DNA from 2 places in the Gordonia pseudamarae genome. Region 1 is predicted to be linked to the other one. Evidence: riboswitches for the same ligand, from Rfam matches in the RefSeq annotation. Region 1 holds a riboswitch; the other holds the start of a gene.
The links. A riboswitch is a leader RNA that binds a small molecule or an ion and turns the genes downstream of it on or off. The one in region 1 is predicted to bind thiamine pyrophosphate.
Positions count from the first base shown of each region.

Region 2: it holds a riboswitch for thiamine pyrophosphate, as region 1 does, so the genes downstream of both, GII31_RS02285 (FAD-dependent oxidoreductase) here and thiC (phosphomethylpyrimidine synthase ThiC) in region 1, are expected to answer to the same signal.

Region 1 covers NZ_CP045809.1:4,566,862-4,575,094, reverse strand. The annotation lists gene GII31_RS19970 (HAD family hydrolase) at 1-513, opposite strand, end outside; gene thiD (bifunctional hydroxymethylpyrimidine kinase/phosphomethylpyrimidine kinase) at 563-1,402, opposite strand; gene thiC (phosphomethylpyrimidine synthase ThiC) at 1,451-3,178, opposite strand; TPP riboswitch at 3,171-3,285, opposite strand; gene GII31_RS19955 (GNAT family N-acetyltransferase) at 3,583-3,933, shown strand; gene GII31_RS19950 (siderophore-interacting protein) at 3,952-4,746, shown strand; gene GII31_RS19945 (salicylate synthase) at 4,937-6,337, shown strand; gene GII31_RS19940 (lysine N(6)-hydroxylase/L-ornithine N(5)-oxygenase family protein) at 6,334-7,707, shown strand; gene GII31_RS19935 (exodeoxyribonuclease III) at 7,700-8,233, opposite strand, start outside.
Region 2 covers NZ_CP045809.1:532,649-540,881, forward strand. The annotation lists gene thiE (thiamine phosphate synthase) at 1-501, opposite strand, end outside; gene GII31_RS02280 (aldo/keto reductase) at 498-1,466, opposite strand; TPP riboswitch at 1,519-1,632, shown strand; gene GII31_RS02285 (FAD-dependent oxidoreductase) at 1,641-2,720, shown strand; gene thiS (sulfur carrier protein ThiS) at 2,740-2,937, shown strand; gene thiG (thiazole synthase) at 2,930-3,718, shown strand; gene GII31_RS02300 (SCO6745 family protein) at 3,898-4,770, opposite strand; gene GII31_RS02305 (EamA/RhaT family transporter) at 4,775-5,767, opposite strand; gene GII31_RS02310 (ATP-grasp domain-containing protein) at 5,871-7,049, shown strand; gene GII31_RS02315 (aspartate/glutamate racemase family protein) at 7,112-7,843, opposite strand; gene GII31_RS02320 (ABC transporter permease) at 7,887-8,233, opposite strand, start outside.

The DNA.
Region 1 (8,233 bases):
GTCGGCGCGGTCGCCGACGTAGGCGATCTGTTCGGGTATCACTCCGGCCAGTTCGGCGGCTGCGGCGAAGAACCCCGGGTCGGGCTTTTCGACGCCGAGTTCGGCGGAATTGCGGATCACGTCGACCGGCAGATCCATGGCGCGCAGGGCGGTGAGGGCACGCGGCGGCTGATTGCCGGCGATCACCAGCCGCAGACCCGAGTCCCGCAACCGGGTCAGTGCCGGGCGGACGTCCGGATACAGGTCGTCGGCGTCGAAGCCGTTGCGCAACCCGGCCGGGTCGTCGGCCGCCCACGCCGCATCCTCGGCGGCCACGTCGATACCCGGGCGGACGATCGCGAAGGCATCCTCGACCGGACGATCGGTGGCCGCACACGCCCCGATCGCACCGAGAAAGGTCAACGGGGTGACGCCGAGCCGGTCCGCCCACCGGAGCCATAGCCGCGACTCGTCGACGAGGGTTTCGCCGACGTCGAAGACGACGGCGCGGATCACGGCGGAGGATTCGCTCATGGCCGTAGAGTTTACGGTGCGGACTGCCAGGAATGTCCTCCGAGAGTCCTCAGCCGATTCGCCACAACGGGTTGACCGGGCCGTGGCCGCCGCCCAGCGGGTATGCCGCTTTCAGGCCGCGGGTCACCCACTGTTTGCCGAAGGCCACCGCATCGGGCATCGAGAAGCCATGTGCCAGGGCTGATGCCATCGCCGCCGACAGGGTGTCACCGGCGCCGTGGTCGTGCGGGGTGTCGATCCGCGAGTGGGTGAACTCGTGGAACTCAAGGCCGTCGAACAGCAGGTCCGGACTCTGTGCCGACGACCGCAGGTGCCCGCCCTTCACCAGCGCCCACCGGGCACCCAGACCACACAGGGCGCGGGCCGCCTCGCGTTGGGAGGCGTCATCGATGACGTCGACGCCGGTGATCAGCCGTACCTCGTCGAGGTTCGGGGTTACCACCGTGGCGATAGGGAACAGGATGTCGCGCAACGCATCCAGTGCCTCGGTGGCCAGCAGGGGATCGCCGTGCATCGACGCGCACACCGGATCCACCACCAGCGGGATGGTGCCGTCGCCGCCGATGCCCAACGGCGTGCAGGCATCGACGACGGCCTCGATGATCGCGCTCGAGGCGAGCATCCCCGTCTTGGCGGCGCCGATCCCGATGTCGGTGACCACGCTGGTGATCTGCCCGGCGACGATCGGTGGTTCGATCTCCTGAAAACCCTGCACCCCGAGGGAGTTCTGCACCGTCACGGCGGTGATCGCGACACATCCGTGGATGCCGAGCGTGGCGAAGGTGCGCATGTCCGCCTGGACGCCCGCCCCACCACCCGAGTCCGAACCGGCGATCGTCAGGACCCGGGCGGGCGTGATACCCGTTGGTGCGGTGGGTAGTTCAGTCACACTGGTGCTTTCGTTCCATGGGGGGCGGGTTCGGGACGGTTGCCCAGGTCAGTGCGTCGCGGTGGCTTCCAACGGCAGATACACGCGATTGCCCTGGTCCGCGAACTCCGCAGACTTGGCCGCCATCTCCTCGGCGATCTTGCGGTCGATGTCCTCGGCGGTCACCAGGTTGTTCTCCTCGGCGTAGGTGCGGACGTCGGCGCTGATGCGCATCGAGCAGAACTTGGGCCCGCACATCGAGCAGAAGTGCGCGGTCTTCGCCGGTTCGGCGGGCAGTGTCTCGTCGTGGTATTCACGGGCGGTGTCCGGGTCGAGGGCCAGGTTGAACTGATCGGTCCACCGGAACTCGAAACGCGCCTGCGAGAGCGCGTTGTCGCGTTCCTGGGCGCGGGGGTGCGCCTTGGCCAGGTCGGCGGCGTGGGCGGCGATCTTGTAGGTGATCACACCGACCTTCACGTCGTCCCGGTTGGGCAGTCCCAGATGCTCTTTCGGGGTGACGTAGCAGAGCATCGCGGTGCCGGCCTGGGCGATCATGGCCGCGCCGATAGCGGAGGTGATGTGGTCGTAGGCGGGTGCGATGTCGGTGGCCAACGGTCCGAGGGTATAGAACGGTGCCTCCTCGCACAGTTCTTCCTCGAGCCGGACGTTCTCGACGATCTTGTGCATCGGCACGTGTCCGGGACCTTCGATCATCACCTGCACGCCATAGCTTTTCGCTATCGATGTCAATTCGCCGAGGGTGCGCAGCTCGGAGAACTGGGCCTCGTCGTTGGCGTCGGCGATGGAGCCGGGACGCAGGCCGTCACCGAGGGAGAAGGTGATGTCGTACTGTGCGAAGATCTCGCACAGTTCGCCGAAGTGGGTGTACAGGAACGATTCCTCATGGTGTGCCAGACACCAGGCGGCCATGATCGAGCCGCCGCGCGAGACGATGCCGGTGACCCGGCGGGCGGTGAGCGGTACGTACCGCAGTAGCACGCCGGCATGCACCGTCATGTAGTCGACGCCCTGTTCTGCCTGCTCGATCACCGTGTCGCGGTAGAGTTCCCAGGTGAGTTTGGTGGGATCGCCGTTCACCTTCTCCAGTGCCTGGTAGATCGGCACGGTACCCACCGGTACGGGTGAGTTGCGCATGATCCATTCGCGGGTGAGGTGGATCTCCTTGCCGGTCGACAGGTCCATGATGGTGTCCGCGCCCCAGCGCGTGGCCCACACCATCTTCTCCACCTCCTCCGAGATATCGCTGCGCACAGCAGAATTGCCGATATTGGCGTTCACCTTCACCGCGAAGCGCTTGCCGATGATCATCGGTTCGGACTCCGGGTGGCGATGGTTGGCGGGGATCACGGCACGTCCGGCGGCCACCTCCTCCCGGACGACCTCGGGGTCGAAGCCTTCGCGAGCTGCCACGAAACGCATTTCGTCGGTGATGATTCCGGCTCTGGCCCAGGATAATTGGGTTGATGCCAGCCGGGTGGGGCCGGTTTCCGGTCCGGCGGCCACCGGCTCGGGCCGGTGCCACGAGTCGCGGACCGGCGGCAGCCCGCGTTCGACGTCGATGTCGGCCGTCGGGTCGGTGTACGGCCCGGACGTGTCGTACACGTCGAGGTGGTCGCCGTTGGTGAGTTCGATGCGCCGCTGCGGTACCCGCAGACCGTCGGCGTCGATGTACTGCTTGTGGCTGCCGGCGATGGGGCCGGTGGTGATGCTCTGGCGGCCGTCGTCGGACGGCCCGTTGGTGGGTGTGCTGCTGGTTGTGGACAGACGGGTATCCATTGAGTGCGCTCCCTACGCCGGCATTACCCGGACAGGTTCAGGCGGTCGGCGGCCGCCTGCCACCATCTCAGCCCTCGGTGATCGTGAGAGCCCCCGCGTGTTCACTTGTGTGGTCGAACCGACACCGGCGGCGGTTCGACGGCCATCGTAGCCGCTTCCGGGTGGCTGTCCAGCGGGGCGGCCGCGGGCCTGTGCGGCGATATCGGGCCCGTCGCCGCCCGCGACCGATCGCGAGATCGTCCGCGAAGCAGTCCACCGGACCCGTCCGGCGTGTTCACGCGGTTGCTCTCGGGGTGCTGTCCGTTTGTGCGCTTTTCGGCGGGCCCGGAATTTTTCCCGTGCGAACAATGGCAAGCACCGCTACTATGTGACCGGTATCACAAATTGTTGGAGAGGTAGAGCCAGTGCAGCGCAAGACCCAGTCCGTCCGACCGCCCCAGTCGGCGCAGGCGATTCTGCATCAGATCTCCCAGGTGGTACACAACCCCGAACGAGACCGGTTCGAACTGTGGGTCGCCGGTGATCTGGTCGGCGTTCTCGGGTACACGGCCGAGACGATCGACGGCAAACCCACCATCTCGGTGATGCACACCGTCATCTACGACGAGTACACCGGCCATGGACTCGGATCGCGGCTGGCCAGGGGCGTGGTGGCCTATGCCCGCCATCGTGACGCCCGGTTGCGGCCGGTCTGCAGTTTCACCAAGCGCTATGTTGATGCGCACCCGGGCGCCGTCGAACTCGTGCCTGCCTGAGGTCTCTACGCTGGGCCGGTGAGTGAAACCGGCGTCGGCGGGGCGGGCGGAGTCCAGGGCCTGATTCTGAGGGCGATGGGTGCCGTTGACTATCGACTGACCGTGACGTCCCCGGCGCGATACCTCACCGACCGTTACGTGCGGCTCGGGTTCTCCGGCGGAGGTCTGCTGCGTGACCGGCCGTACCACCCGACGATGTTTCTGCGGCTGTGGTTCGAGGATCGCAACGGCAGGCCGCATCAGCGCGGGTACACCGTCATCGACCCCGACCCGATCACCGACTCGTTCGCCGTCGAGTTCGCCCTCCACGAGGGCGTGGCCTGCCGGTGGGCACTGGCCGCGCAACCCGGCGACGTGCTCGGGGCCACGTTCTTACGCTCGGGATTCGCCGTCCCGGATCCCGCACCCGCCGGCTGGCTGCTGGTGGGTGAACCGGCATCCCTGCCGGCGATCAACTCGTTGCTCGACGCGCTCGGCACGCAGGGGCCCCCGGCCACGATCTGGTTCGAGTGGGTTCACGACAGTGACAAGGATCTGCCCATCCGGTTGCGCCCGCACGACACCCTGCATTGGGTGCGTCGTGGTCGGCACCGGCACGCCCGGGGTGGGGCCGGTCGCCCGGGAAGCAGGGCACCGGGCATCGTCGGGGCGCTGCGGGACGCCGCCTTCGATGCGTCGGGCCACTTCGGTTGGGTGGCGTTGGACACAGCCCGGACGCGGGCGATCGCGGCGATCCTGCGTGCCGATTACAAGCTGAGCAGGAACGAGGTCAAGGCGCAGGCATACTGGCTGGAGACGAGAGGCCCGTCATGATGCGTTCGGTGTGGTATCGGGATTTCGCGATTCACCAGGAGGTAACTTAGGCTTTCCTAAAACTGCTGCACCGAGATTCTGCCATGATTGGGAGATTGCGCGGTATCTGCGAGGTTGTGCGGTGTCTGAGAGATTGTGCGCGTTCTGGGCGATCGTGCGATATCTGAGTCCCGCAGGGAGGAGTTCCGGCGTGAGTATGACAGCGAGTACATCGGTGACCGCGCACGCGGGCTCGTCGACACCGGCTGATCCGGCGCAGGTCTGCGCCGCATGGGCGGCCACCGGACGATTCGCCGACTACGTGGTCTACGAACGTGACGGCCGGTGGACATTCGCCGCCGACGCCGTGGCCAGGATCATTCTGACCGGAACGGATGTCTCGGTCGTCACCGAGGACACCACGACCAGCCGGCGCTGGGTGGACGAACCCGGTGCCCGGCCCGTCGACGCGCTCGCCGAAGCGGTCGCCGCGCTGCCGATGGCCGACTGGCAGCTCTATGGCTGGGTCGGTTTCGATTTCGCCGCCGGACATCACGGACTGGGCTCGCGCGTCGCCGACGATACCGTGCTCGCCCACGTCATCGTCCCGAGGGTGGAACTGACCGTCAGCCCGGACGGTGTCGGCGGGGGCGTCGAGATCGGCGGTGTCGGCCTCGACGACGACCTGCTCGCGGTGGCGAAGGCAGCCGCGGACATCGCCGAGGCGAACGGCCGCCGGGAGACGCCGCACATCGATATCGACTCCGATCCGTACGACTACCGGGGACAGGTGGCGGCGGCGGTGTCCGAGATCGCCGCCGGCGACTATCAGAAGGTCATCATGTCCCGGCACGTCGACATCCCGTTCGCCGTCGACATGCCCGCCACCTACGCCCGTGCCCGTGTCGCCAACAATCCGATGCGCTCGTACCTGGTGTCGCTCGGCGGCATCGAGACCGCCGGGTTCAGCCCCGAACTGGTTGTTTCGGTGACGGCGGATGGGCAGGTGCTCACCGAGCCGCTCGCCGGCACCCGTCCGCTGGGCCGCTCGCCCGAGGAGGACGCGGCCGCTCGTGAGGAACTGCTCAACGACGGCAAGGAGATCACCGAACACGCGGTGTCGGTGCGAGCCTGCTTCGAGGAGATCGAGTCGATCGCAGAACCGGGCAGCACCGCGGTCACCGAGTTCATGGCGATCCGCGAACGCGGTCATGTCCAGCACCTGGCGTCGACGGTGCGCGGAACGCTGCGCCAGGACGCCGGTCCGTGGGTGTCGCTGTCGGTGCTGTTCCCGTCGATCACCGCCTCGGGCATTCCGAAGGCGCCCGCGCTCGACGCCATCTACCGGCTCGAACCGAAGCCGCGCAGCCTCTACTCGGGTGCGATCATGACCGCGTCGTCGGCGGGGGAGTTGGAGGCCGCGCTGGTGCTGCGCTCGGTGTACGCCCAGGACGGGCAGGCGTGGTTGCGGTCGGGTGCCGGTGTGGTCGAACCGTCCCGCCCCGATCGTGAGTTCGAGGAGACCTGCGAGAAGCTCGCCGGCCTGGCACCGTACATCGTGGCCGCGCAGCACGGCGACGACGGCGCTGTGGACGCGGGAGAGGCCTTGTGACTGCCCGCGCCGACGTGGGCGTCTCGGCGTTGGCGGACTCCGGGTGCGGGGCACTCGATGACGTGGCCCCGAACGGCCCCTCGGGTGGTGGTCCCTCAGGTGGCGGTGAGGTGCTCGACGTGGTGGGCATCGGTTTCGGTCCGGCAAATCTGGCGGTGGCGGTGGTTCTGGAGGAACTCGCCGAATCAGGTACCCGGTTGCGGGCCGCGTTCGTGGAGAGCAAGCCCGCGTTCAGCTGGCATCCGGGAATGATGTTGCCGGGTGCGAACATGCAGATCGCATTTCCCAAAGATCTTGCCACTATGCGTAATCCGCGCAGTGCGTACACATTCTTCAACTACTTGCACAACAAGGGTCGGATGGTTGATTTCATCAACCAGCAGACCTTTTTCCCGAGCAGGCACGAGTTCGGTGATTATCTGGCCTGGGCCGCGAATTCCGTCGACGCCGATGTCCGGTACGGAACCCGGGCCGCGTGCATCTCATTCGACGGCGACCACGTGGTGGTGAGCTGTGACAGTGCCGATGGCCCATTCGAGTTGCGTGCCCGTAATGTTCTGTTCGCGCCGGGTCTGGTGGGACGTATGCCCGACGGTATCGCCACCGGGGACCGGATCTTTCACAACCACGACATTCTGGACCGCCTCGGTGGCGTTCCGTCGATGCCCAACGGTGCGTTCGCCGTGCTCGGTGCGGGACAGAGTGCGGCCGAGGTCGTCGAATATCTGCACTCGACCTACCCGGATTCACGGGTTCACCTGTTGCACACCAAGTTCGGACTGTCTCCGTCCGATGACAGCCCGTTCGCGAACCGGGTGTTCGATCCCGACACCGTCGATCTCTGGTACTCGGCGCCCGCCGATGTGCGCGAACGTCTGATGGACTACCACCGCAGCACCAACTATTCGGCGGTCGACATGGACCTGCTGGAAGAGCTATACCGGCGTGAGTATCACGAAACAGTTACCGGCACAAGGCGACTGATCATTCACCGCACCACCGAGGTGGTCGGTGTCGACGGTGACCACGACGGGGTCACCCTGGGTATCCGCAATCTGATGACCGGTGGCGAGGACACGATTCGCGTCGACGCGCTCGTCTGCGCCACGGGTTTCAGCCCGGGCGACATCCGGGATCTGCTCGGCGATGCCGCGTCGGCGGGCGTTTTCGAGGCGGGCAGGCCGGTGGTGGGCCGCGATTACCGGCTCGCCACCACCGACACGGTGCGCGCCGGGGTCTACCTCAACGGCGGCGTCGAGAACACCCATGGTCTGTCGTCGACGCTGCTGTCGAACATCGCGGTGCGTGCCGGGGAAATCATCGATTCGGTGGTGGCCCGTCGCGCGGTGACGGACCCGCGATTCAGCTGATGTCGAGCACCACGGGCGCGTGATCGCTGGCGCCTCGCGCCTTACGTGCCTCCCGGTCGACGTGTGCGTCGAACACGCGGTCACCGAGCGCGGGTGAGCACAGCAGGTAGTCGATCCGCATGCCCTGGTCCCTGGGGAACCGCAGCTGGGTGTAGTCCCAGAAGGTGTAGCCGGGCGCGTACGGCAGACCCGCGTCGGTGAATCCGTTGTCGGTGATCGCGGCCACCGCGTCCCGTTCGGCGTCGGTGACATGGGGTTTGCCCTCGAAGAGTGCCCGGTCCCACACGTCGTCGTCGGTGGGGGCGACGTTCCAATCGGCGGCCAGCACGATCTGGGCAGCCGGGTCGTGCGCCAGCCACAGCGCGCTGCGGTCGGCGAGCGCCGCCAGCCACTCCAGCTTGTAGGTGTAGTGCGGGTCGTCGACGGCCCGGCCGTTGGGCACATACAGGCTCCACACCTGGACACCGTCGCAGTGGGCGGAGATGGCCCGCGCCTCGACGCCGGCGTCGGCGAACGGCGGTTGCCC
Region 2 (8,233 bases), 1.1 Mb from region 1:
CACCTGGCGCACGAGGTCGAGGCCGGGTGCTGTCCGGCCGGGTTTGGTGGGAGTCGGCCAGCACGGTCCGACGCAGAAGTAGTCGACGTCCCGGTCGGCGGCCGCGGCGACGGCCTGGACCTCGTCGTGGGTGGACTGCCCGATGACGACGTCCTCGCCGACGATCTCGCGTGCCTGCGCAGGGGTCAGGTCGCCCTGTCCTACGTGCAGGACGTCGGCGCCGGACAGCCGGGCGAGGTCGGCGCGGTCGTTGACCGACAGCAGCGCCCCGGCCGCGTGTGTGATCTCCCGCAGGCGGGCGAGGACGGCGAGTTCCTCGGCCGCTTCGAGGGCGCCGAATTCGCGTTCGCCCGCCGATCCCTTGTCGCGCAGTTGCACGATGTCGACACCACCGGCGACCGCCCGGGCGACGAACTCGTCGAGGTCGCCGAGTTCGCGGCGGGCATCGGTGCACAGGTACAGGCGAGCGTCCGCGAGTCGGTCGTGGATGTGGCTCGTCATGAGGCGTACGTGGTGTAGCCCTGGCCCGAGCCGGGGGTGACGATGTCGTCGAGCTCGGCCAGGTCCTCGGCACTCGGATCCCATTGTGCCGCCAGCATATTCGCGTCGATCTGGTCGGGACGGGTGGCGCCGGAGATCACCGATCCGACGGCCGGCTGGGCGAGCAGGCCGCCGATGGCCACGTCCAGCAGGCCGATACCGCGGTCATCGGCGAACTTCTGCAGTCCTTCGACGATGTCGAAGTCGGCGCCGTCGTACCGGAACGTCTCGGTGGCCAGCCGCGTGCCCTCGGCGGGTGCCCGGTCACGCTTGTACTTGCCGGTGAGCAGACCGTAGGCGAGCGGAAAGTACGGCAGCAGGCTGATGCCGAAGGTCTCCAGAGCCGGTACCAACTCCGCTTCGGCACTCCGGTTGTACAGCGAGTACTCGTTCTGCGCGGTGATGAAGTGGGGTGCGCCGAGCGACTCGGCGAGCCAGTCCGCGTTCACCACCTCCCAGGCCGTCATGTTCGACGACCCGATGTAGCGGACCTTGCCCGCGGTCACCAGATCGGAGAGCGCGTCGAGGGTTTCCTCCAGCGGCGTCACCCGGTCGGGGGTGTGCAACTGGTAGAGGTCGATGTAGTCGGTGCCGAGTCTGCGCAGACTGCCCTCGACGGCCCGGGCGATGTAGCCGCGGCTGCCGCGCACGCCGAAGTCCTCGCCGTACAGGCCGCCGGTGTCCATGCCGAACTTGGTGGCGATGACGACCTCGTCGCGCCGCCCGCCGAGCGCCTTGCCGAGCATCTGCTCGCTCACACCGGAGCTGTAACTGTCGGCGGTGTCGAAGAAGTTGATCCCGGCGTCGATGGCGGCGTCGATGACCTTGCCGGTGGCCTTCTGGTCGATGCGTTTACCGAAGGCGTTGCAGCCCACGCCGACCGAGGAGACGATGAGCCCGCTGGTGCCGAGAGGTTGGTAGCGCATGGCCCCGACGGTACTCCCTCGGTATCCGATGACCGCGTCCTCTACCCTGGATCGAGGAAGACACGGGAGCCCGCGGGATCGTCGGGCTGAGAGTGCGGGGCGCCCCCGCGGACCGTCACACCTGATCCGGGTAATGCCGGCGCAGGAAGGACTGTTGTGGCAGAAGACAATATCGTGTCAGGCGACGATGGTGGGGCACGCCCGCGGTCCGATCGCGCCACGCTGACGGTGGTCGGCGGCGGCGTGATCGGGTTGTGCTGCGCGCTGGCCGCCGCCGACGCGGGGTGGCGGGTGACGGTACTGACCGACCCGGACGCACCGCGCGCGGCCGACGTGGCCGGCGGGATGCTCGGCTCTCTCGGCGAGGGACATCCCGGTGAGGATGTGCTGCTGGAGATCACCGCTGACTCGGTGCGCCGCTGGCCGGCGCTGCTCGCCCGGCTGGCCGATCCGGCGATCGTGGTGGCCACCGATTCGCTGTTCGTCGGGGTGACGTCCGCGGATGTGGCGGTCCTGGCGCAGCTCGCCCGGTTCGTGTGGTCCGGGCCGGTCGGCTCCGAGACTGTCGAGAGATCGGTGTTGCGGCAGGTGGGCGGTCGCGAGATCCGGGATCTGGAACCGGCTCTCGGCCCGCGCCCGGTCGGCGGCTTCCTCGCCTCGGGGGAGGGGGCCGTCGACAACCGGATGCTTCTGCGGGCCCTGGAATCTGCGCTGGTGGAGCGCGGCGGAGTGGTGTGTGCGCGGCGGGTCGACTCGCCGGCCGGACTGGACGGCGACCGGATTCTTGTCGCGGCCGGTCTTGGGACATCGAAACTTGTTTCCGGCGTAGACCTTTACGCGGCAAAGGGGGAGATTCTGCGGTTGACGGCGAACGCCTGGTCGGTACCCGGGCCCCGCCACGTGGTGCGAGCGCGGGTCGGCGACCGGATGGTGTACCTGGTGCCGCGAAGCGGTGGCATCGTGATCGGTGCGACGCAATACGAGCCGATCGACGCCGCGGACAGGGCGCCCCGGGTCTCCGGGGTGGCCGATCTGCTGGCCGACGCGCTGGAGGTGATGCCGGGACTGCGGACCTACGACCTGGCCGAGGTGAGTGTGGGCATGCGCCCGTGCACCGCCGACGGACTGCCGGTGGTGCGTGCCGTCGACGAACGGGTGATTGTGGCCACCGGTCACGGACGAAACGGTATTGTGCTGGCGCCGTGGACCTCTCATCGTTTTGTCGAGATCCTCGGGGAATCCTGGGCGGACTGATGGAAACCGGAGTGAACTGATGATGATCCTGGTGAACGGCGACAGGACGGTGTTGCCCGACAACACCTGCGTCACCGAGATGCTCGGCGTGCTGGGCCTGCCCGACCGCGGTATCGCGGTCGCGGTGGACGGTGAGGTGGTGGTCCGCCGCGAATGGAACAGTCCGCTCGCCGACGGCGCCGAGGTGGAGATCGTGACGGCGGTGCAGGGTGGCTGAGACGACGAAGACCGACACCGGTGCCGATGTGTTGCGGATCGCCGGCCGCGAGTTCGGTTCCCGGCTCGTCATGGGCACCGGTGGCGCCGCCAATCATGCTGTGCTCGAAGAGGCTCTGCTCGCCTCGGGGACCGAGCTGACCACCGTCGCACTGCGCCGGGTCAGCCCCGGATCGGGTGCCGGGATGGTGGATCTGCTCGACCGGCTCGGCATCGCGATCCTGCCCAACACCGCCGGCTGCCACAGCAGGGCCGAAGCGGTGCTCACCGCGCGGTTGGCGCGCGAGGCCCTGGACACCGAATGGGTCAAGCTCGAGGTGATCGCCGACGACAGGACATTGCTGCCCGATCCTGTCGAATTGCTCGATGCCGCGCAGGTTTTGGTGAACGACGGATTCGTGGTCCTCGCCTACACCAACGACGACCCGATTCTTGCGCGCAGGCTGGAGGATTCGGGGGTGGCCGCGGTGATGCCGCTCGGCTCGCCGATCGGCACCGGTCTGGGCATCATCAACCCGCACAACATCGAGATGATCGTTTCCGCGGCCGGTGTCCCGGTGGTCCTCGACGCCGGAGTCGGCACCGCCTCCGACGCCGCCCTGGCCATGGAACTCGGTTGCGACGCGGTGCTCCTAGCCTCGGCGGTGACCCGTGCCGACGACCCGGTCGCGATGGCGACCGCGATGCGGCACGCGGTGCTCGCCGGCCGATACGCGCACCGCGCCGGCCGCATCCCGAAACGCTTCTGGGCCAATGCCTCCTCCCCGAACCGGGACACCTGATCCCCCACTCGACTGCCCTTGCCTCACCGGGGGTTTCGAGGCTCGCAAGCTCGCACCTCAACCGGCGACCATGTTGTTGGTTGAGGTGTGAAGAGCCGCTAGGCGATGAGCCTCGAAACCTGGTGAGGTGGCAGTGTCGTCGGGGTTTGGAGGCCCGCACCTCGACCGGCGGTGGGGTGCTACTTCTTGCGAGTGCCCGGCAGCACCCCGGCGTCGAGAATCGCTTTGACGTACGGCCGTATCCGGTCGAGTGCGTCAATCAATTCCGGTGCCGACCATATGGTTTCGCCGAGTGCATCGGTTTCGGCTTCGATGTCGTCGTAGGTGGCGGCGCCGTCGGCCGTGAGCCGGTGTGCCACGCCGAGTGCGTTGGGGGTGTCGGTGCGTTCGGCCAGGCCGGCGGCCACCAGGCGGTCGACGGAACGTTCCCAGTCGTCGTCGGACCAGCCGCGGGTGAACTTGATCATCTCCCGGCCCATGATGCGGCGCTTGACGGTCGGGTCGGGGAGGTCGGCCTCGTGGAAGGTGACCACGTCGAGGCCGTCGAGGCCGTGGGTCACCAGGGCGGCGATGTGGTTGTCGCCGCGCCATTCTCGCAGGACGGCCACATGCCGCCACAGCCGCAGGTGCGGTGCCTCGGGTACCGGGCCGGAGGCCCATGCGGCGGCGAGGGGACGTCCACCGAGTGGCAGACGGGTGACGGCCGCCTCGAAGGTGTCGGCCAGTTCGCCGATCACCGGCTCGTCGACGCCGTCGCCGATGATGGCGCGCAGTTGTTCATCGAGCATCCGGTAGCGGGCGTCGGACACTGTGTCGAGGCCGACGGCGACGGCGTCGCGCCAGGCGGGTTCGATGAGGCCGGGGTTGAAGTTGTAGAACGTCGCCGTCACCACCGACGGTGCGCACGGTCCCAGCGGTGCGCCGCGGCCGCCCGCGTACAGCGCGATGGGGGAGAGCCCGGTCTCGTCGAGGGCGGCTTTCATCCCGGGATTGAAGTAGGCGAGAACGTGGAACGGTTCGAGTGTTTCGTACGCGGTGCGCGCGGAGTTCATGGGGTCAGTCTGGTCGGTCGGCGGCGGGCGTGTCCACCTTTGCGGACTCACCGGTGTCGGGCGGGTCCTCCCGGCCACGGCGCCAGCCGCCTTTCATCGGCGGTGCCTCGCCGAAGTGGTCGGGGTCGCCGGAGCCGTACCAGGCCACCAGCACCGCACCGATGACGGCGCCGACGAAACCGGCGATGGCCACGCCGGCCAGGCTGGCTTTGGCGGTGTCGCCGAGGAACAGCACGCCCACCAGGCTGGGGCCCGCGGTCTCGCCGACGACGAGGACCGCGGTGACCCCGTTGACGGCGCCCAGTTGCAGGGCGACGGTCTGCACGAAGAAGCCGGTGGCCCCGGCGATGGCGATGGTCCAGGCGGCGGGGTCCTTGATGAGTGTGACCGGGTCGAACGGGTCGACCCCGTGCAGGACCCGCACGGCGATGGCGATCATGCCGAACAGCAGTCCAGCGCATGCCCCGCCGATGATCGCGGCGTGTCTGCGGACCTTGTATACCCCGGCGAGCGCGATGACGCACAGTACGGCGGTGGAGATGAACAGCACCCAGTGGAACCGGTCGCTGTCGGAGGTCTGTGTGTGCGGCGACGAGGAGAACCCGAGCATGCACAGTGACATCACCACCAGCCAGATCGCGATCCAGTCGCGGGTGTGCAGGGCGATGTTGAGCATGATGGTGCTGAGCAGCGCGGTGACCACCAGGTTGGCCGACACGATGGTCTGGGACAGGAACAGTGGCAGGTAGCGGGCCGCGACGGCGCCGCCGGCGAAGCCGATCACCACCAGCATCGTGCCCAGGATGAACGCGGGATCGATGAACGTCGACATTGTCGATTGCAGCGACGGTCCACCCGATGCGGTGGTCTGACCTGCTGCGTTGCCCTCTTCGCGGGCTTCCTGCGCCACGCGGCGGGCGCCGAGTGCGCGCAGTACCGTCGACATGCCGTAGGCGACCGCGGCCAGGCAGGCCGCGATCACGCCGATCACGAACATCTCGGACCTCCGCTCCGCGTCAAGAGTGTGTAACCGACCTCACCGGACAGGTTATTCCCCGTGCCGGGTGGGTCGGGTATGTGTTCGGTTTAGACTCGGTGCCGTGACTGAGTCGAGTGGCAAGCACGTACTGATCACCTTCGGCCGATCGTTTCTCACCCTGAACCTTGCCCGGCTGATGTCGGCGGCCGGACACCGGGTCACGATAGTGGATAGTCTTCCGATTGGGATAACGCGTTTTTCGCATGCCACGTCGGCGTTCTTCCGGGTGCCGTCGCCGAAGTTCGAGCCGGTGGCCTATTGCCGCAGGCTGGTGCAGATCGCCGTCGACGAGAAGGTCGACATGATCATCCCGATTCACGAGGAAACGGATATCCTGTCGATGATGGCGGGGTTGTTCCCGCCCGGTTGTGAGCTGTTCCTGTCGCCGTTCGCCACCGAGAAGCAGTTGCATCAGAAGGCGGAGTTCTCGCGACTGCTGCAGGAGAAGGGGTTGCCGGGGCTCAAGTACGCCACGCTGTCCTCGCCGGAAGATGTGGCCGCGCTCGATTTCACCACTCCGTTCGCGCTCAAACGGGTGTACTCGCGTGGGTCGCAGAAGGTGTACAAGGTCGCGCCCGGCGATGACCTGTCCTGGCTGGAGTTCGAGGACGGAAACCCGTGGCTGGCCCAGCAGTGGGCGTCGGGTGCGAGGTACTGCACCTACTCGGTCTGCCGCGACGGGGAGGTGCTCGCGCACGCCGCCTACCCGGTGGGTTACGCCATCGACGGAAACTCCTGTCTGCGTTTCGAATCGGTGGGCCATCCGGGAATCCTCAACTGGGTCACCGAGTTCGTGGCAGATGTCGGGTTCACCGGGAATATCGGATTCGACTTCTACGACGATCCCGACATCGGCCTGCTCACCATCGAATGCAATCCGCGCGCCACCAGCGGGATCATGCTGTTCGCCGCGCAGGACGGGATCGACCGCGCCTTCTTCGGCGAGACCACCGAACTGATCACGCCGCGGCCCGATGTCGACAAGATGATCGGCCTGGGCATGCTGTTGTACGGGTGGAGGCGGAAGTCGTTGAACGGAAGGAAGTTCAGGGACTTCGTCCGCGATTTCCGGCATTCCCACGACGTTGTCTGGGCTTCGGATGACCGCAGGCCGGCGTTGATGTTGCCGCTGGCCTACCTCTACATCCTGCGGCACTGCCTCAAGTACAAGGTCGGTCTCGCCGAAGGGTTCATGCACGACCACGAATGGGACGGCAAGGAGATCATCATCGACGGCTGACCCCGGCGTGTGGCGATCGGCCTCGGCCGCTGAACGGATCCGTTCAGCGGCCGAGGTGACTGTTACGCGGGAATGGGCTTGTGTGACAGCGGCCAGTTCTCGATGTGCCGGGGGGTGGGGGTGGTCGCCGGTGCCGCGGCGCCGATGCCGGTGAGGCCGCGTACCAGTTCGACGGCGGCCCGCACCGGCTCGATCACCGGTACGCCCAGTTGTCCGGAGATCTCGGCCGCCAATCCGGTGAAGCCGCCGCAGCCCAGGACGATCGACGCGCAGTGGTGCCGGTGCAGGAGTTCCTGACCGACCGAGATCACGCGTTCGGCGGTTGCGCGGCGGTCGGCCATCATCTCGGGAACCCCGAGTCCTGCGGCGACGACGGTGTTGCACCGCGGATGCAGACCCAGGGCGACCAACCGGTCGTCGACGATGGGGATGGCAGCGTGGCTGCTGGTGATGATGCCGTACCGCCGCCCGGTCAGCATCGCCGCCATGGGACCGGACTCTGTGATGTCGACGACGGGAACCGGCACCACTTCGCGCAGCGCTTCGACGCCGGGCTCGGCGAATCCGGCCATCACGATCCCGTCGATGCCCAGTTGGTCGATGTCGAGCGTGGCCACCTTGTCGAGAACGGCGGTGGCGCTGAGCTGGGTCTCCCATTCGCCGGCCAGTTCCTCCGGTCCCCAGTCGGGGTTGACGACGAGTACCTGGTTGTCACCGAACCATCTGTTCACCCAGTGCTGGACGAGTTCGGTGTTGGCGGTGACGCGGTTCGGATTGATGACAAGCGTTGTCACGGTGTGGCTCCATCGGTAGTGATCGGATGAAAGGGCTTGTGCGCTATTGCCTCGCACCGGACAGCTGTTTCGCCGGTTCGGGCCGGGGGGCCGTCGTGGTACCCGGATCATCGGTCACACGCGAGCGGGCCTCGCGCCAGGCGTGCAGGCGCGGGATCACGGTGCTGCCGGCCCGGTCCAGTGCTGCCGCCGCGACCAGTGCCAGTCCGGAGGCGACGGTCTGTACGTACGGGGTGACGTGCAGCAGCACCAGGCCGTTGTTGAGGGTGGCCAGGAAGAGCCATGCGATGAAGACGCCGAACAGGCTGCCGCGGCCACCGGCGAACGCGACCCCGCCGAGCAGGACGATCGTGAGGGCCTGGAACTCCATGCTTTCGGCGGTGGTCGCCG